3 regions of the Streptomyces sp. NPDC097107 genome follow, and region 2 is predicted to be linked to each of the others. Evidence: riboswitches for the same ligand, from Rfam matches in the RefSeq annotation. Region 2 holds a riboswitch; each other region holds the start of a gene.
What was found. Region 2 has a riboswitch for thiamine pyrophosphate ahead of ACIQ1J_RS32255 (thiamine ABC transporter substrate binding subunit). Riboswitches for the same ligand answer to the same signal wherever they lie in the genome.

Region 1: linked by a shared signal. The riboswitch ahead of thiC (phosphomethylpyrimidine synthase ThiC) and the one ahead of ACIQ1J_RS32255 (thiamine ABC transporter substrate binding subunit) in region 2 are both predicted to bind thiamine pyrophosphate.
Region 3: linked by a shared signal. The riboswitch ahead of thiO (glycine oxidase ThiO) and the one ahead of ACIQ1J_RS32255 (thiamine ABC transporter substrate binding subunit) in region 2 are both predicted to bind thiamine pyrophosphate.

What each region holds. Positions count from the first base shown of each region.
Region 1 covers NZ_JBIWEF010000002.1:180,923-186,148, reverse strand. The annotation lists gene ACIQ1J_RS04525 (DUF5326 family protein) at 5-217, shown strand; gene ACIQ1J_RS04520 (IclR family transcriptional regulator) at 535-1,260, shown strand; gene ACIQ1J_RS04515 (SsgA family sporulation/cell division regulator) at 1,360-1,797, shown strand; gene ACIQ1J_RS04510 (YibE/F family protein) at 1,858-3,402, opposite strand; TPP riboswitch at 3,474-3,663, shown strand; gene thiC (phosphomethylpyrimidine synthase ThiC) at 3,656-5,226, shown strand, end outside.
Region 2 covers NZ_JBIWEF010000018.1:47,919-53,144, forward strand. The annotation lists gene ACIQ1J_RS32245 (VOC family protein) at 37-522, opposite strand; gene rlmN (23S rRNA (adenine(2503)-C(2))-methyltransferase RlmN) at 771-1,877, shown strand; TPP riboswitch at 1,944-2,049, shown strand; gene ACIQ1J_RS32255 (thiamine ABC transporter substrate binding subunit) at 2,129-3,214, shown strand; gene ACIQ1J_RS32260 (ABC transporter permease) at 3,259-4,860, shown strand; gene ACIQ1J_RS32265 (ABC transporter ATP-binding protein) at 4,949-5,226, shown strand, end outside.
Region 3 covers NZ_JBIWEF010000001.1:377,785-383,010, reverse strand. The annotation lists gene pknB (Stk1 family PASTA domain-containing Ser/Thr kinase) at 1-1,099, opposite strand, end outside; gene ACIQ1J_RS01790 (thiazole synthase) at 1,295-2,092, opposite strand; gene thiS (sulfur carrier protein ThiS) at 2,095-2,295, opposite strand; gene thiO (glycine oxidase ThiO) at 2,292-3,524, opposite strand; TPP riboswitch at 3,522-3,633, opposite strand; gene ACIQ1J_RS01775 (hypothetical protein) at 3,686-4,036, shown strand; gene ACIQ1J_RS01770 (NAD(P)/FAD-dependent oxidoreductase) at 4,146-5,226, shown strand, end outside.

The DNA of each region.
Region 1 (5,226 bases), on a different contig from region 2:
GGCGATGCGAGAGATCTTCACGGGACTGCCGTGGTGGGTGAAGTGGATCGCGGTGCCGGTCATCGCCCTGGTCGTGTTCGGCGGGCTGATCGCCAGCGTGGTCGGCTTCGTGATCGGACTGCTGTTCAAGCTGCTGGTCTTCGTCGCGCTCGTCGGCGGACTGATCTACGTCGTACGGAAGTTCATGTCGAGTTCATCGTCGCGCAGCGACTGGTGAGAGCCGTGGGACACCGGTGGCGGTAACAGGAATCACCGGTTCCCTCGCGCGAGGGAAGTTTCCCGGACGGGCCGTCGGCGAGCGGTGACCGGCGAATAGAGTCCGGAACTCCACGCGGGGGCGACCCCGCGAGTGGCGTACACCCCCACCCGTGTCCCCGCACGGGCTGCCCCCTCGCGTTCCGGGAGTGACTCTTGGCCACGGCTGACACCGGGTTCGTCCCACTGCACGCACTGCCCGTGCAGCCCCATTCGACGTCTCGGACACCTCCCGCGGCTCCCCCCGCGGGTCCTCCGTCCGCGACCCTCATCAGCTCCGTGCAGCGGGCGATGCGCCTTCTGGAATGCGTCGCCGAGCACGCGTACGGAGCCCCCGCCAAACAACTGGCCCGTGAGACGCGACTCGCGCTCCCCACGGCGTACCACCTGCTGCGCACTCTGGTGCACGAGGGATATCTGCGCCGCGAGAAGGGCCTGTTCTTCCTCGGCGAGGCAGCCGAGCGGCTCGGCAGCAGCGGAGCCGAGCAGAAACGTCGCAGCACGGTGGTCGACGCGCTGGCCCGCTGGCGCGATGCGATCGGTGTCCCCGTGTACTACGCCATGTACCGCGACGGCGAGATCGAGATCATGTGCGTCTCCGACACCCCGGGCAATCCGGCGGTCGAGGAGTGGGCGGACTTCCGCGAGACCGGACACGCGCACGCGATCGGACAGTGCCTGCTGTCCCAACTGGACGAGGACGCCCGCCGCGACCACCTGGACCGCTACCCGGTGCAGCCCGTCACGCCGTACACGGTGCGCGATGGCAATGCCCTGCTGAAGCGCCTGGAACGCATGCGGCGGATGACGCCGGTGACCGAGCGCCAGGAGTACGCCCTGGGGACGGTCTGCGCGGCGATCCCGATCACCGTGGGCACCACGGCCGCGACGATGGCCATTTCCCTGCCCCTCCACCAGGCCGACCGGTTGCTGCCCGCGGCGGAGCGGTTGCAGGACGAGGTGGGCCGACTTCTGGGGTCGCTCGCGATCTCTATCAGTATCTGAAAACTCACTCCTTGTGATCTGGTGTGTACGTTAAGCAAGATGCCACCAGTGTTAGAGGTTTGATTCCCGGCCAGTCGACGGCGAATGACGGGGTAGGCAATGGGCGAGTCCGTACAGGCAGAGGTCATGATGAGCTTTCTCGTGTCCGAGGAGCTCTCTTTCCGCATTCCGGTGGAGCTGCGCTACGAGACCTGTGATCCCTATGCCGTACGACTGACCTTCCATCTGCCCGGGGATGCGCCGGTCACCTGGGCTTTCGGCCGGGAGTTGCTGGTCGACGGGGTGGGTCGGCCGTGCGGTGACGGTGACGTGCGCATCGCCCCCGTCGATCCCGAGCCGCTGGCGGAGGTGCTGATCCGGCTTCAGGTCGGCAGCGACCAGGCGCTGTTCCGTTCGTCGGCGGCGCCGTTGGTGGCGTTCCTCGACCGGACCGACAAGCTGGTGCCGCTGGGGCAGGAGGGCGCGCTCGCCGACTTCGACGCCCACCTCGACGATGCCCTGGACCGCATCCTGGCGGAAGAGCAGAGCGCGGGCTGAACCGTTACGGCAGCTCTACGGCCGTGGTGCAACGCTTCGCCGTGACCGGCTGCCGATGGGTCAGCGCTTACGCCGACGGCCCCGCCCGCGTACGGGAGCCGCACCGGCGCCCGGTGTCGCACCGGCGGCCTGCGCCGCCAGTGAGCCGGCCGGTCGGTCGGCCGATACGACGAGGGCCGCGAGGGCCGTGGTGACCGGAACGGATGCCACCAGACCGATCGACCCGACCAGCGTGCGCACGATCTCCTCTGCCACCAACTCGCTGTTGGCGACCGTCCCCACCCCGCTCTGCGCGATCGAGAACAGCAGCAGCAGGGGCAGCGCGGCGCCCGCGTAGGCGAGGACGAGCGTGTTGACGACCGAGGCGATGTGGTCGCGGCCGATCCGGATACCCGCCCGGTACAGCCCCCGCCAGCCCATCGTGGGGTTGGCCTCGTGCAGTTCCCAGACCGCCGACGTCTGGGTGACCGTCACGTCGTCGAGCACACCGAGCGAACCGATGATGACTCCGGCGAGCAGCAGGCCGCTCATGTCGATCGTCGGATACAGGCCGTGGATGAGGCCGGTGTTGTCGTCCGTGTTGCCGGTGAGCGCGGCCCAGTCGATGAACAGCGATCCGAGCACGCCGATCAGCAACAGCGAGATCAGGGTGCCCAGCACCGCAACGGACGTACGGGCCGACAGGCCGTGGCACAGGTAGAGCGCGATCAGCATGATGGCGCTGGCCCCGACCACAGCCACGGCCAGCGGGTTCGACCCCTGCAGGATCGCGGGCAGGATGAAGAAGTTCAGCAGCAGGAAGCTGATGGCCAGCGAGACCAGGGCCATGAGGCCCCGCAGCCTTCCGACGACCACGACGGCGAGCGCGAAGATGCAGGCGAGCAGGGCCAGCGGCAGCCCGCGGTTGATGTCGGTCACCGAGTACTGCAGGTCCTTCGGTGCGGAGGGCTCGTAGGCGACCACCACCTTCTGGCCCTCGTGCAACTGCCGGGACTGGTCCGGCTGCACGATCTCGGTGAACGTAAGGCCCTTGTCCTTGCCGCTGTCGACGCGGATCGTCGCCCGCTTGCAGTCGCCCTGCGCCTGCTGCACCGCGGAGGAGCCCTCGGCGGTGGAGGTGTCGCCGGTCGGGGGGACGCCCGATGCGTTGACGGACTGGCAGCTCAGCTCGACCACCTTGGTGACGGTGGCGTCCTGCGTCTGCCGGTCGAAGCCGACCCCGGTGCGTTCGTGCGGCGGCGCACCGCCCGGCCACAGCAACGCGAGCCCGACCAGTACCGCCGCGGCGAACGGGATGAGGACCGCGGCGATGACCTTCCGCAGGTGCCGGGAGACGGGCGCCGCCGGTCCGTGACTGTGGGAGTGCCCGTGCCCACCCGGACCGCCGTGGCCGCCGGAACCGCCGTGGCCACCCGGACCGCCGTGGCCGCCGGAATCGCCGTGGCCGTCCCCCGCGCCGTGGCCGCCGCCCGTGTCGTCTCTGCCGCCGCCAGAGCCCGGAGCGCCGGAAGGGGCGGGGCCGGCTCCGCGGCCGTCGCCTTCCTCGGGGCCCGGTCCGCGGCGGGGCTCGTGCGGCGGAAACGGTGGATGCTGCGGTGTGGTCACCGACCGATCATCGCAAGAACGAGGGGGGCCCTCTGTTCACCGCGCCCGAATTGACGCTAGCGTGGGGGCACCTTTGTACACGCGGGAGCTCGGAGCACCGGGCTGAGAGGGCGCTGACCTCCGTTCCATCGATGTTTCACGGGAAACGTCACCGAATCCGAGTGATGTATCCCACGAAGCGTCGACAGACGGAAGCCGCTGCGTCGACCGCCGAACCTGTTACCGGGTAATGCCGGCGTAGGGAGTAGGTCTCATGACCATCAAGGACGCACGCACGCCTGCCTCCACGCAGAACTCCGCCCAGGAGGAGACCACGGAGGCCGGGAAGTCCATCGGCTGGCACAAGGCGTACGTCGAGGGTTCGCGCCCCGACCTGCGCGTGCCGGTTCGCCAGGTGCACCTCACCAACGGGCAGTCGGTCACGCTGTACGACACTTCAGGCCCGTACACCGATCCGCTCGTCGACACCGATGTCCGCAGGGGGCTCTTGCCGCTGCGGGAGAACTGGATCATCGCCCGGGGGGACACCGAGGAGTACGCGGGCCGTCCCGTTCGTCCCGAGGACGACGGAATCAAACACACCTCTCCGCGCGGCGGCCTGCGCAACCTCGACGCCGTCTTCCCCGGGCGGCCGCGCCAGCCGCGCCGGGGGAGGGACGGCAACGCGGTCACGCAGCTCGCGTACGCACGCCGGGGCGAGATCACGCCGGAGATGGAATACGTGGCAGTCCGGGAGAACGTCTCGCCGGAAGTGGTCCGGGAGGAGATCGCGGCGGGCCGTGCCGTGCTGCCTGCCAACGTCAACCACCCGGAGATCGAGCCGATGATCATCGGCAAGCGGTTCCTGGTGAAGGTCAACGCCAACATCGGCAACTCGGCGGTGACGTCCTCCATCGAGGAGGAGGTCGACAAGATGACCTGGGCGACCCGGTGGGGTGCCGACACGGTCATGGACCTGTCCACCGGCCGCAACATCCACACCACCCGCGAGTGGGTGCTGCGCAACTCCCCCGTCCCCATCGGCACCGTGCCGCTCTACCAGGCCCTGGAGAAGGTCGACGGCCGCGCCGAGGAGCTGACCTGGGAGATCTACAAGGACACCGTCATTGAGCAGGCCGAGCAGGGCGTGGACTACATGACGGTCCACGCGGGTGTGCGCCTGGCGTACGTACCGCTGACCGCGAACCGTAAGACGGGCATCGTCTCGCGCGGTGGCTCGATCATGGCGGCGTGGTGCCTGGCGCACCACAGGGAGTCGTTCCTCTACGAGAACTTCGAGGAGCTCTGCGAAATCCTCGCCGCCTACGACGTCACGTACTCCCTCGGCGACGGCCTGCGGCCGGGCTCGATCGCGGACGCCAACGACGAGGCGCAGTTCGCGGAGTTGCGCACGCTCGGGGAACTCAACTCGATCGCCAAGCGTTTCAACGTACAGACCATGATCGAGGGCCCGGGCCATGTCCCGATGCACAAGATCAAGGAGAACATCGACCTTCAGCAGGAGATCTGCGATGAAGCTCCGTTCTATACGCTCGGCCCGCTGACGACGGACGTCGCGCCGGCGTACGACCACATCACCTCCGGTATCGGTGCCGCGATGATCGCTTGGTGGGGCACGGCCATGCTTTGCTACGTCACGCCCAAGGAGCACTTGGGCCTGCCCAACCGTGACGACGTCAAGACCGGCGTCATCACCTACAAGATCGCCGCCCATGCCGCCGACCTCGCCAAGGGTCACCCAGGTGCGCAGGAGTGGGACGACGCGCTGTCGGACGCCCGTTTCGAGTTCCGGTGGGAGGACCAGTTCAACCTGGCCCTCGACCC
Region 2 (5,226 bases):
TGTCCGATCCCGCCACCGTGCTCATGGCCGTCGCGGTCACCCGGCGGCGGTCAGGCGGTGCCGCAGCTCCTCCTCCGAGACCTCCTCGATGTGGGTCAGGAACACCCACATGTGACCCGAAGGGTCTTTGAGGATGACGGTGCGGTCACCGTGGAACATGTCCTTCGGCGGCTGGAGGATCTCCGCCCCGGCGGCCTCGGCCCGCTCCGCCAGGCTGTCGACGTCCGGCACGAAGACGTGCAACGTGACGGACGTGCCGCCGCCGAGCGAGGCCGGGGCGGCGAAGGAGCCGGCCTCCGCCTCGTCCACGCTGGAGTCGCCCAGCATCAGGGTCGACCGCCCGATGGTGATCTCGGCGTGCATGATCCCACCGCCCGGAGCGTCGATCCGGAAGTTCTCACGGGCGCCGAACGCCCGCTGGTAGAAGTCGATCGCCGCGGCGGCGTCGTCGACCATGATGTGCGGGATCACGGCATAGCGGTAGCGGTCGGGGATCTCGAAATGGGCTGTGTGCTCGCTCATGGCGAACCTCCTCGAAAAGCACGCTGAACGGTTCTTGCGGATCGCTTCCTGCGACTCTGAACGGAGCCTAAAAACTCAAGCTTGGTCCAGGTCAAGCGGCGGCCATGCGGCGCCGCGGGACATGCGGGGAACGACATCGCGTCCCCTGCTTCGCCAATCGGAAGTCACAACGCCGATCCGGGCGCTCGGTCACGCCCGGCCTGGTCTCCCGCAGGCCACCCAAGTCGATCTGCGACACTGGTACAGCCATGCCTAAGCCCGGAGAACTCACATTCGTCGCCCCCCGCGGAGCCAAGAAGCCGCCGCGGCACCTCGCCGACCTCACGCCCGCCGAGCGCAAGGAGGCCGTCGCCGCGATCGGCGAGAAGCCGTTCCGTGCGAAGCAGCTCTCGCAGCACTACTTCGCGCGGTACGCGCACGACCCCGAGCAGTGGACCGACATCCCCGCCGGCTCGCGCCAGGGGCTCCGGGAGGCGCTGCTGCCCGAGCTGATGTCGGTCGTGCGGCACCTGTCGACCGACCAGGGCACCACCCGCAAGACGCTGTGGAAGCTGTTCGACGGGACGCTCGTCGAGTCCGTCCTCATGCGTTACCCGGACCGGGTGACCATGTGCATCAGCTCCCAGGCGGGCTGCGGAATGAACTGCCCGTTCTGTGCCACGGGGCAGGCGGGCCTGGACCGGAATCTGTCCACCGCCGAGATCGTGCACCAGATCGTGGACGGGATGCGTGCCCTGCGGGACGGTGAGGTCCCCGGCGGACCGGCCCGGCTGAGCAACATCGTGTTCATGGGCATGGGCGAGCCCCTCGCCAACTACAACCGCGTCGTCGGTTCCATCCGCCGCCTCACCGACCCCGAGCCCGACGGACTGGGTCTCTCCCAGCGCGGCATCACCGTCTCCACGGTCGGCCTCGTGCCGGCCATCCACCGTTTCGCCGACGAGGGCTTCAAGTGCCGCCTCGCGATCTCGCTGCACGCGCCGGACGACGAGCTGCGCGACACCCTCGTCCCGGTCAATACGCGGTGGAAGGTGCGTGAGGTGCTGGACGCCGGGTTCGAGTACGCGGAACGGTCGGGCCGGCGGCTGTCGATCGAGTACGCGCTGATCCGGGACATCAACGACCAGGCGTGGCGCGGCGACCGGCTCGGGCGGATGCTCAAGAGCAGGCCCGTGCACGTCAACCTCATCCCGCTCAACCCCACGCCCGGCTCGAAGTGGACCGCTTCGCGGCCCGAGGACGAGAAGGCGTTCGTCGAGGCGATCGCGGCGCATGGTGTGCCGGTGACGATCCGGGACACCCGTGGGCAAGAGATCGACGGGGCGTGTGGTCAGCTCGCCGCGAGCGAGCGGTAACCTGACCGGCGTCGTACATCGTCGTACGACGACGTCATACGGAAGTACGTCCGGAACCACATCTTCATATTCCGACAGGGGAGCGCCACAGCGCTGAGAGTGCGGCACCGGCCGCAGACCCTCCGAACCTGGCCCAGGTCATTCTGGGTAGGGAGATCGGTCACCACTCGAGCTGTTGCGCCCTGCCCGGGACCCTCGCCAGGGGTTCCGGGCGGGGCCGCGTCTTCTCCTGGTCACCCAGGAGGAATTCAGTGAGCATCACAAAGAAGGCCACCGTCCTGGCCGTCGGGCTCGGCATGGTCGGCGGCCTGGCCGCCTGCGGATCGTCCGACGGCGGCAGCCAGGGCTCCGGCGACTCCAGGACCGTGACCCTCGTCAGCCACAACTCGTGGGCCGCCTCGAAGGACGTCATCGCCGCCTTCGAGAAGAGCTCCGGCTACAAGGTCCGGGTGCTGGAGGACGGCGACGCCGGGCAGGCCGTCAACAAGGCCGTCCTCACCAAGGACAACCCCCAGGGCGACGTCTTCTTCGGCGTCGACAACACGCTGCTGTCCCGCGCGCTCGACAACGGGCTGTTCCAGCCGTACGAGGCGAAGGGTTCCGACCGGATCCGCCCCGAGTACCGGGCCGACCAGGACAAGCACCGGGTCACGCCCGTCACCACCGGTGACGTCTGTGTCAACTACGACAAGGCGTACTTCAGCAAGCACAAGCTGACCCCGCCGGACTCCTTCGACGACCTGATCAAGCCCGAGTACAAGGACCTGCTCGTCACCGAGAACGCGGGCACCTCCTCGCCCGGCCTCGGCTTCCTGCTCGGCACCGCCGCCGAGTACGGGGACGACGGCTGGCAGGACTACTGGAAGAAGCTGAAGGCGAACGGCCTCAAGGTCGTCGACGGCTGGGAGCAGGCGTACAACGAGGAGTTCTCCGGTTCGTCCGGCGGCAAGAAGGCCAAGGGCGACCGCCCGCTCGTCGTCTCCTACGCCTCGTCCCCGCCCGCCGAGGTCATCTACGCCGACCCGCAGCCCGGCACCGCGCCGACGGGCGTCGCCACCGGCACCTGCTTCCGTCAGGTCGAGTACGCGGGCCTGCTGAGCAACGCCGAGAACACCGAGGGCGGCAAGGCGCTCCTCGACTTCCTCGTCGGCAAGGAGTTCCAGGAGGACATGCCGCTGAACATGTTCGTCTACCCGGTGCGGGAGGGCGCGCGGATCCCCGAGGCGTTCAGGAAGTTCGGGCCGCAGGCCGAGGACCCGCAGACCATGGACCCGGCGAAGATCGCCGGCGATCGCGACCAGTGGGTCAAGTCGTGGACCTCACTCGTACTGAAGTAGGCAAGGCCAGGACTTCGCGCGGGAGCGCGGCGCGGCCGGCCCTGATGGCCGTGCCCGTCGCGTTCTTCGCGGTGTTCTTCGCCTACCCCGTCGCCGCGATCGTCGCGCGCGGACTGCGGATCGACGGATCCTGGCAGTTCGGACGCATCGTCGACGTACTCGCCCAGCCCGACGTCCGGCACGTGCTGTGGTTCACCACCTGGCAGGCGCTGGCCTCCACCGCGCTCACCCTGCTCATCGCACTGCCCGGCGCGTACGTCTTCGCCCGGTTCGACTTCCCCGGCAAGCAGGTCCTGCGGGCCGTGGTGACCGTGCCGTTCGTGCTGCCGACGGTCGTCGTCGGCACGGCGTTCCTGGCGCTGGTCGGACGCGGCGGGCTGCTCGACGAGCTGTGGGGCGTACGGCTGGACACCACCGTGTGGGCGATCCTGCTCGCGCACGTCTTCTTCAACTACGCCGTCGTCGTACGCACCGTCGGCGGCCTCTGGGCGCAGCTCGACCCGCGGCAGGAGGAGGCCGCGCGGATGCTCGGCGCCTCGCGGCTGAAGGCCTGGCGGCAGGTGACGCTGCCCGCGCTGGCGCCCGCCGTGGCCGCCGCCGCGCTGATGGTGTTCCTGTTCACCTTCACGTCCTTCGGCGTCGTCCAGATCCTCGGCGGACCGGCCTTCTCCACCCTGGAGGTGGAGATCTACCGGCAGACCTCGCAGATCTTCGACCTGTCCACGGCGGCCGTGCTGACGCTGATCCAGTTCGGCGCGGTGGCCGCCGTCCTCGCCGTGCACGCCTGGACGGTACGGCGGCGGGAGACGGCCCTGCGGCTGGTGGACGCGGCCACGACCGCGCGCCGGCCCCGTGGGACCGGGCAGCGGGCGCTGCTGGCCGGGGTCCTGGTCACCGTCGCCGTACTGCTCGTGCTGCCGCTCGCCGTGCTGGTCGAGCGGTCGCTCGGTGCACCCGGCTTCGGCTACTACCGGGCGCTGACCCGGGAGGACGGCGGCACCTTCCTCGTCCCGCCGATCGAGGCCATCGGCAACAGCCTCCAGTACGCCGTCGCCGCAACCGCCATCGCCGTGGTGATCGGCGCGCTGGCCGCCACCGCGCTCGCCCGCCGCGACGCGGGCCGCTTCGTACGCGGTTTCGACGCGCTGCTGATGCTGCCGCTCGGGGTGTCCGCCGTGACCGTCGGCTTCGGGTTCCTGATCGCACTGGACGAACCCCCGCTGGATCTCAGAGCCTCCTGGATCCTCGTGCCGCTCGCGCAGGCGCTGGTCGGCGTCCCCTTCGTCGTACGGACCATGCTGCCGGTGCTGCGGGCGGTGGACGTACGGCTGCGGGAGGCGGCGGCGGTACTCGGGGCGTCGCCGTGGCGGGTGTGGCGGGAGGTGGACCTGCCGATGGTGCGGCGGGCGCTGCTGGTCGCGGCCGGGTTCGCCTTCGCGGTGTCGCTCGGGGAGTTCGGGGCGACCGTGTTCATCGCGCGGCCCGACAACCCGACGCTGCCGGTCGCCGTGGCGCGGCTGCTCGGACGGCCCGGGGACATGAACTACGGCCAGGCCATGGCCCTGTCGACGATTCTGATGCTGGTGTGCGCCGTGGCCCTGGTGGTGCTGGAGCGGCTGCGGACCGACCGGAGCGGGGAGTTCTAGGGATGCGCGGAGATGCACGGTGCGGGAGTCCTAGGGATGCGCGGAGTTCCACGGACGCGGGAGTTCCAGGGATGCGGGAGTGCTGCGGATGCTGCTGAACCTCGAAGGTGCGACCGTCCGTTTCGGCGGGCGGGCCGTGCTCGACGCCGTCGACCTGGGGGTCGCCGAGCACGAGGTGGTGTGCGTGCTCGGGCCCAGCGGCAGCGGGAAGTCGACGCTGCTGCGGGCGGTCGCCGGGCTCCAGCCGCTGGACGCCGGGCGGGTGACGCTGGACGGGCGGGACCAGTCCGGGGTGCCCGCGCACAAGCGCGAGGTCGGGCTGATGTTCCAGGACCACCAGCTCTTCCCGCAGCGCGACGTGGCCGG
Region 3 (5,226 bases), on a different contig from region 2:
CGACGATCGTCAGCGGGCCGCGCCGCAGCTCCGGCCGCCGGCGCCGGGGCGGCGCCGGCGGGGGAGCCGCCAGCCGGCTGGTGCGGTGGATCCCGTCCGCGGGGAACCCGGCGCCACCGTGGCCGCCGGCCTCGTCCTCGTCGACGGGCAGCGGCCGGGGCATTGTCAGCGCGCGCGGGATCACGCTCGTGCGGTCCTCGGCGTTGTCGTGCTCCGCGGCGAGCGCCTGCGGTGGCACCGCGTCCAGCTGGTCCGCGCTCAGCGCCCCGCGCGCCTGGCGGGCCTGCGAGAGCAGCGCCACGGCGTCGTGCGGCCGGATCTCCGGGTTGCGCGCGGTCGCCGAGGCGACCAGCTCGTCCAGCTCGTACGCCATCCCCGGCACGGCGGCCGACGGCGGCGGCACGTCCTCGTGCAGGTGCTTGTAGAGCACCTGGGCGGGGGAGTCCCCGTCGTGCGGCTTGCCGCCGGTCAGCATCTCGTACAGGACGACGCCGCAGGCGTACACGTCGACCCTGGGGTCGGCGGTGCCGTGTTCGATCTGCTCGGGCGCCAGGTACGAGACGGTGCCGAGGACGGAGCCGGTGGTGCTGGTGACCGTGTCCACGGCCCGGACCAGGCCGAAGTCGGCGACCTTGACCCGGCCGTCGTCGCCTATCAGGACGTTCTCCGGCTTCATGTCCCGGTGCACGAATCCGGCCCGGTGCGCGGCGCCGAGCGCGGCCAGCACCGGCTCCAGGATGTCCAGCGCGGCCCGCGGCCGCAGCGCCCCGCGCTCGCGCAGCACGTCACGCAGGGTGCAGCCGGCGATGTACTCCATGGCCAGGTAGACGTACGCCCCCTCGGCCCCCTGGTCGAACACCTGTACGACGTTGGGGTGGTCGAGCCGGGCCACCGACTTCGCCTCGCGGATGAACCGCTCCACGAAGGTGGCGTCGGTCGCGAGCGTCGGGTGCATCACCTTCAGCGCGAGCACGCGGTCCAGGCGGGTGTCCACGGCCCGGTAGACCGTGGCCATCCCGCCCACCGCGATCCGCGCCTCGACGCGGTACCGGCCGTCGAGCACCTGCCCGACGAGAGGGTCCTGAAGGGTCGTGTCCACGCAGGTGAGTCTACGAGCCACCACGGACACCCGGCGTCGTCGCCGACGATCGGGTGCGGTACTGCAGCGCACCTGTGACGCTTCCCACGCACGGCCGGCCGCCGACGGCGACGTACCCCCGCGGGCGAGGCCCACTTGTCCGACTGGAAACGGGCGGCGCGTGGGTGGGAGACGAAACGCCAGGACAACCCGGGACTACTGAAAAGCGGGCCGCTCCGGATCCAGCGCCGCGAGGCCCTCCGCGGGAGACGACGCCTCGGCGAACCGCCGCCGCGGAATCCGCCCCGCCCGCCGCGCACAGCGCCCCGCCTCCACGGCGAACCGCATCCCCTCCGCCATCAGCACCGGCTCCTGCGCCCGCGTCACCGCCGAGGCGAGCATCACACCCGCACACCCCAGCTCCATCGCCAGCGCCACGTCCGACGCCGTACCGGCCCCCGCGTCCAGGATCACCGGCACACCCGCGTGCTCCGCGATCAGCTCGAAGTTGTGCGGGTTGCGGATGCCCAGCCCCGACCCGATCGGCGAACCGAGCGGCATGATCGCGGCGCACCCGACGTCCTCCAGCTTCCGCGCCAGGACCGGGTCGTCGTTCGTGTACGGCAGCACCGTGAACCCGTCGTCGACCAGCGTCTCCGCCGCGTCCAGCAGCTCGATCGGGTCCGGCAGCAGGGTGCGCTCGTCGGCGATGACCTCCAGCTTCACGAGGTCGGTGCCGAGGGCCTCGCGCGCGAGGCGGGCGGTGAGGACGGCCTCCCCGGCGGTGAAGCAGCCGGCCGTGTTCGGCAGCACCCGGATGCCGAGCTTCTCGAGCACCGACAGCACGGACCCGTGCACCGAGGCGTTGACGCGCCGCATCGCGACGGTCGTCAGCTCGGTCCCGGAGGCCACGAGTGCGCGCTCCAGCACGTCGAGGCTGGGCGCCCCGCCGGTGCCCATGATCAGGCGGGACCCGTAGGACGTACCGCCGAGGACGAAGGGATCGTCGGCCATGGTCAGCCTCCTTGGACGGCGGTGAGGACTTCGACGCGGTCGCCGTCGGCCAGCGCGGTGGCGGGCCACTGCGCGCGCGGGACGACGGTTTCGTTCAGGGCGGCGGCCACACCGGACGGCGCCGCGGTGAGCGTGCCCACCAGGGCGTCCAGGGCCGTGCCGGGAGCCACCTGGCGCGGCTCGCCGTTGACGGAGATGTTCATGCGGGCTGCTCCGAGAGTCGCTGGAGTGCGGGAGCGGCGCCGAAGCGCCGGGGGGTGAAGGGGCGGGCCTCCGCCGGCAGCTCCCCGGTGGTCAGGACGTGTGCCATGGCGTCGCCGGTGACCGGGGTGAGCAGGACGCCGTTGCGGAAGTGCCCGGTGGCGAGCAGCAGGCCCGCCAGCCCGGTCGGGCCGAGCAGCGGGGCGTTGTCCGGGGACCCGGGGCGCAGGCCCGCCCGGGTCTCCACCAGAGGCAGCTCGGTGATGCCGGGGACCAGCTCGTGGGCGTCGCGCAGCAACTCGTAGACGCCGCCCGCGGTCACCGTCGTGTCCCAGCCCAGCTCCTCGCTGGTGGCGCCGACGACCAGCTCGCCGCTCTCCCGGGGCACCAGGTAGAGGGGGTTGCCGCGCACCACGGCACGCACCGTCCGGTTCAGCAGCGGCCCGTGCGTCCGCGGCATCGTCAGCCGCAGCACCTGCCCCTTCACGGGCCGCACCGGCGGCAGCACGTCCTCGGGGACGCCCGTGAACCGCCCGCTCAGGCTGCCTGAGGCCAGTACCACCTGCCCGGCCTCCAGCGCGGTGCCGTCGGCCGTGACGACACCCGTGGCCCGCTCGCCGCCGCGCCCGACGGTGAGCCGGTCGGCCCACACCCGGTGGAAGACGACGCCCGCGCGCTCGCAGGCGGCCACCAGCGCGCCGGCGAGGCGGCGGGGGTCGATCTGGTGGTCGCCGTCCACCCGCAGGCCCCCGCGCACGCCCGGCGCGAGCATCGGCTCCAGGCGCCGGCACTCGCGCCCCGACAGCCACTCGGACTCCAGGCCCGACCGCTGCTGGAGCGCGTGCAGTTCCCGCAGGTGGGCCCGGTCGTCGGCGTCCAGCGCGACGGCGAGGGTGCCGCACCGGCGGTAACCGAGGTCGTGGCCCGTCAGGTCGGCCAGCTCGGCCGCGAATTCCGGGTAGCGGCGGGCCGAGGCGAGGTTCAGCGCGAGCAGCGTCTGCTCGCCGTAGTGCAGCTCCGTCACGGCGGCCAGCATCCCGGCGGCCACCTGGGCGGCCCCACCGCCCGGCTCGGGGTCCACGAGAGCCGTGGCGAGCCCGCGCTGCGCGGCCCGCCAGGCAGTGACCAGGCCGATGATCCCGCCGCCGACGACGAGGACGTCCGGCGTACGCGACGACGCGGGCCTCGCGGCGGCTCCGGACACGGAAGCGGAAGTCGGTGGTGACGACATGGGCGTCCAGCCCCTCCCTTCGCCGGCATGACCCGGATCAGGTTCGTACGGTCGGAGGCCGCCAGCCTCCCTCTCAGCCCGGTGCGTCCGGGCTCCCGCGAGTGCTTTACGTTGGCCACCCTAGCCCGCAGCACATCGCACTCGTAAGGGAGCCTCCGCCCGTGGCGCGTTCACTCGACGGTCTCGTTCTCGCCCCCGTCGCCGACCAGGCGCCCGGCCAGGTGGGTACGCGCACCCGCTTCACCTATCACGAGCAGGACGGCGCCGTATGGGCCGAGTACGCGGGCGGTGACGTCGTCCGGGGGCGGCTGGTGGGCACCAGGGAGGGCGACCGCCTCGACTTCCGGTACGTGCAGCTCAAGACCGACGGAAGCACGTCGTCGGGACACTGCGTGTCGACCGTCGCCGAGCTGCCGGACGGGCGGGTGCGCCTGGACGAGGCCTGGGAGTGGGAGTCGCAGCGGGGCAGCGGGACGAGCGTTGTGGAGCAGGTCACCGCGCACGGGCACTGACCGACCAGGTGCCGGTGTCTAAGGTGATCAGGTGAGCGAGCAGACGCAGGAGCAGACCCGGGAACGGGGAGCGGACGCGGAGCGCCGCGTGGTCGTGGTGGGCGCCGGCATGGCGGGCGTGCAGACCGCGGTCGCCCTGCGGGAGCAGGGCTTCACCGGCACCGTGACCCTGATCGGCGCGGAGCCGCACCAGCCGTACGACCGTCCCCCGCTGTCCAAGGCCGTCCTGCTCGGCACGGCCGAGGGCTCCGCCTTCGACGTCGACTTCCAGGCGCTCGGCATCAGCCTGCGGCTCGGCTGCGAGGCCCTGGGCGTCCGCCCCCGCGCGCACGTCCTGGACACCTCCGACGGACCTGTGCCGTACGACCTCCTCGTCCTCGCGACCGGCGCCGAACCGATCCGGCTGCCCGGTGCGCAGGGCGTGCCCGGAGTGCACCTGCTGCGCACCCTGGACGACGCCGAACGGCTGCGGCCGGTGCTCGCCCGGCAGCACGACATCGTGGTCGTCGGCGCGGGCTGGATCGGCGCCGAGTTCGCCACCGCCGCGCGGGAGGCGGGCTGCGCCGTGACCGTCGTGGAGGCCGCCGGCCGGCCCCTCGCCGGCGCTCTGCCCGCCGAGGTCGCCGCGCCGATGACCGGCTGGTACGCCGACTCGGGCGCCGTACTGCGCACCCACGCGCGCGTGGAGCGCGTCGAGACGGGCGGTCCCGGGAAGCCCGGCGGACCCGGCGCGCCCGGCCACGTCGTCGTCCTCGACGACGGCTCGCGGCTGCCCGCCGGCGCGGTCGTCGTCGGCATCGGAGCCCGGCCCGCCACCGCCTGGCTCGCCGGTTCCGGGATCGACCTCGGCGCGCACGGCGACGTCCTGGCCGACGACCGCCTGCGCACCTCCGTCCCGGACGTCTACGCGGTCGGCGACTGTGCCTCCTTCCCGTCCGGCCGCTACGGCGAGCGGCTCCTGGTGCACCACTGGGACAACGCCCTCCAGGGCCCGCGCACGGTCGCCGCCAACATCATCGGCGCCGCCGTCGGTGAGGCCCCGGTGGCCTACGACCCGGTGCCGTACTTCTGGTCCGAGCAGTTCGGCCGCTTCGTCCAGTACGCCGGTCATCACACGGCCACCGACACCACCCTGTGGCGCGGCGACCCGTCGGGCCCCGCCTGGACGGTCTGCTGGCTGCGCGAGGACC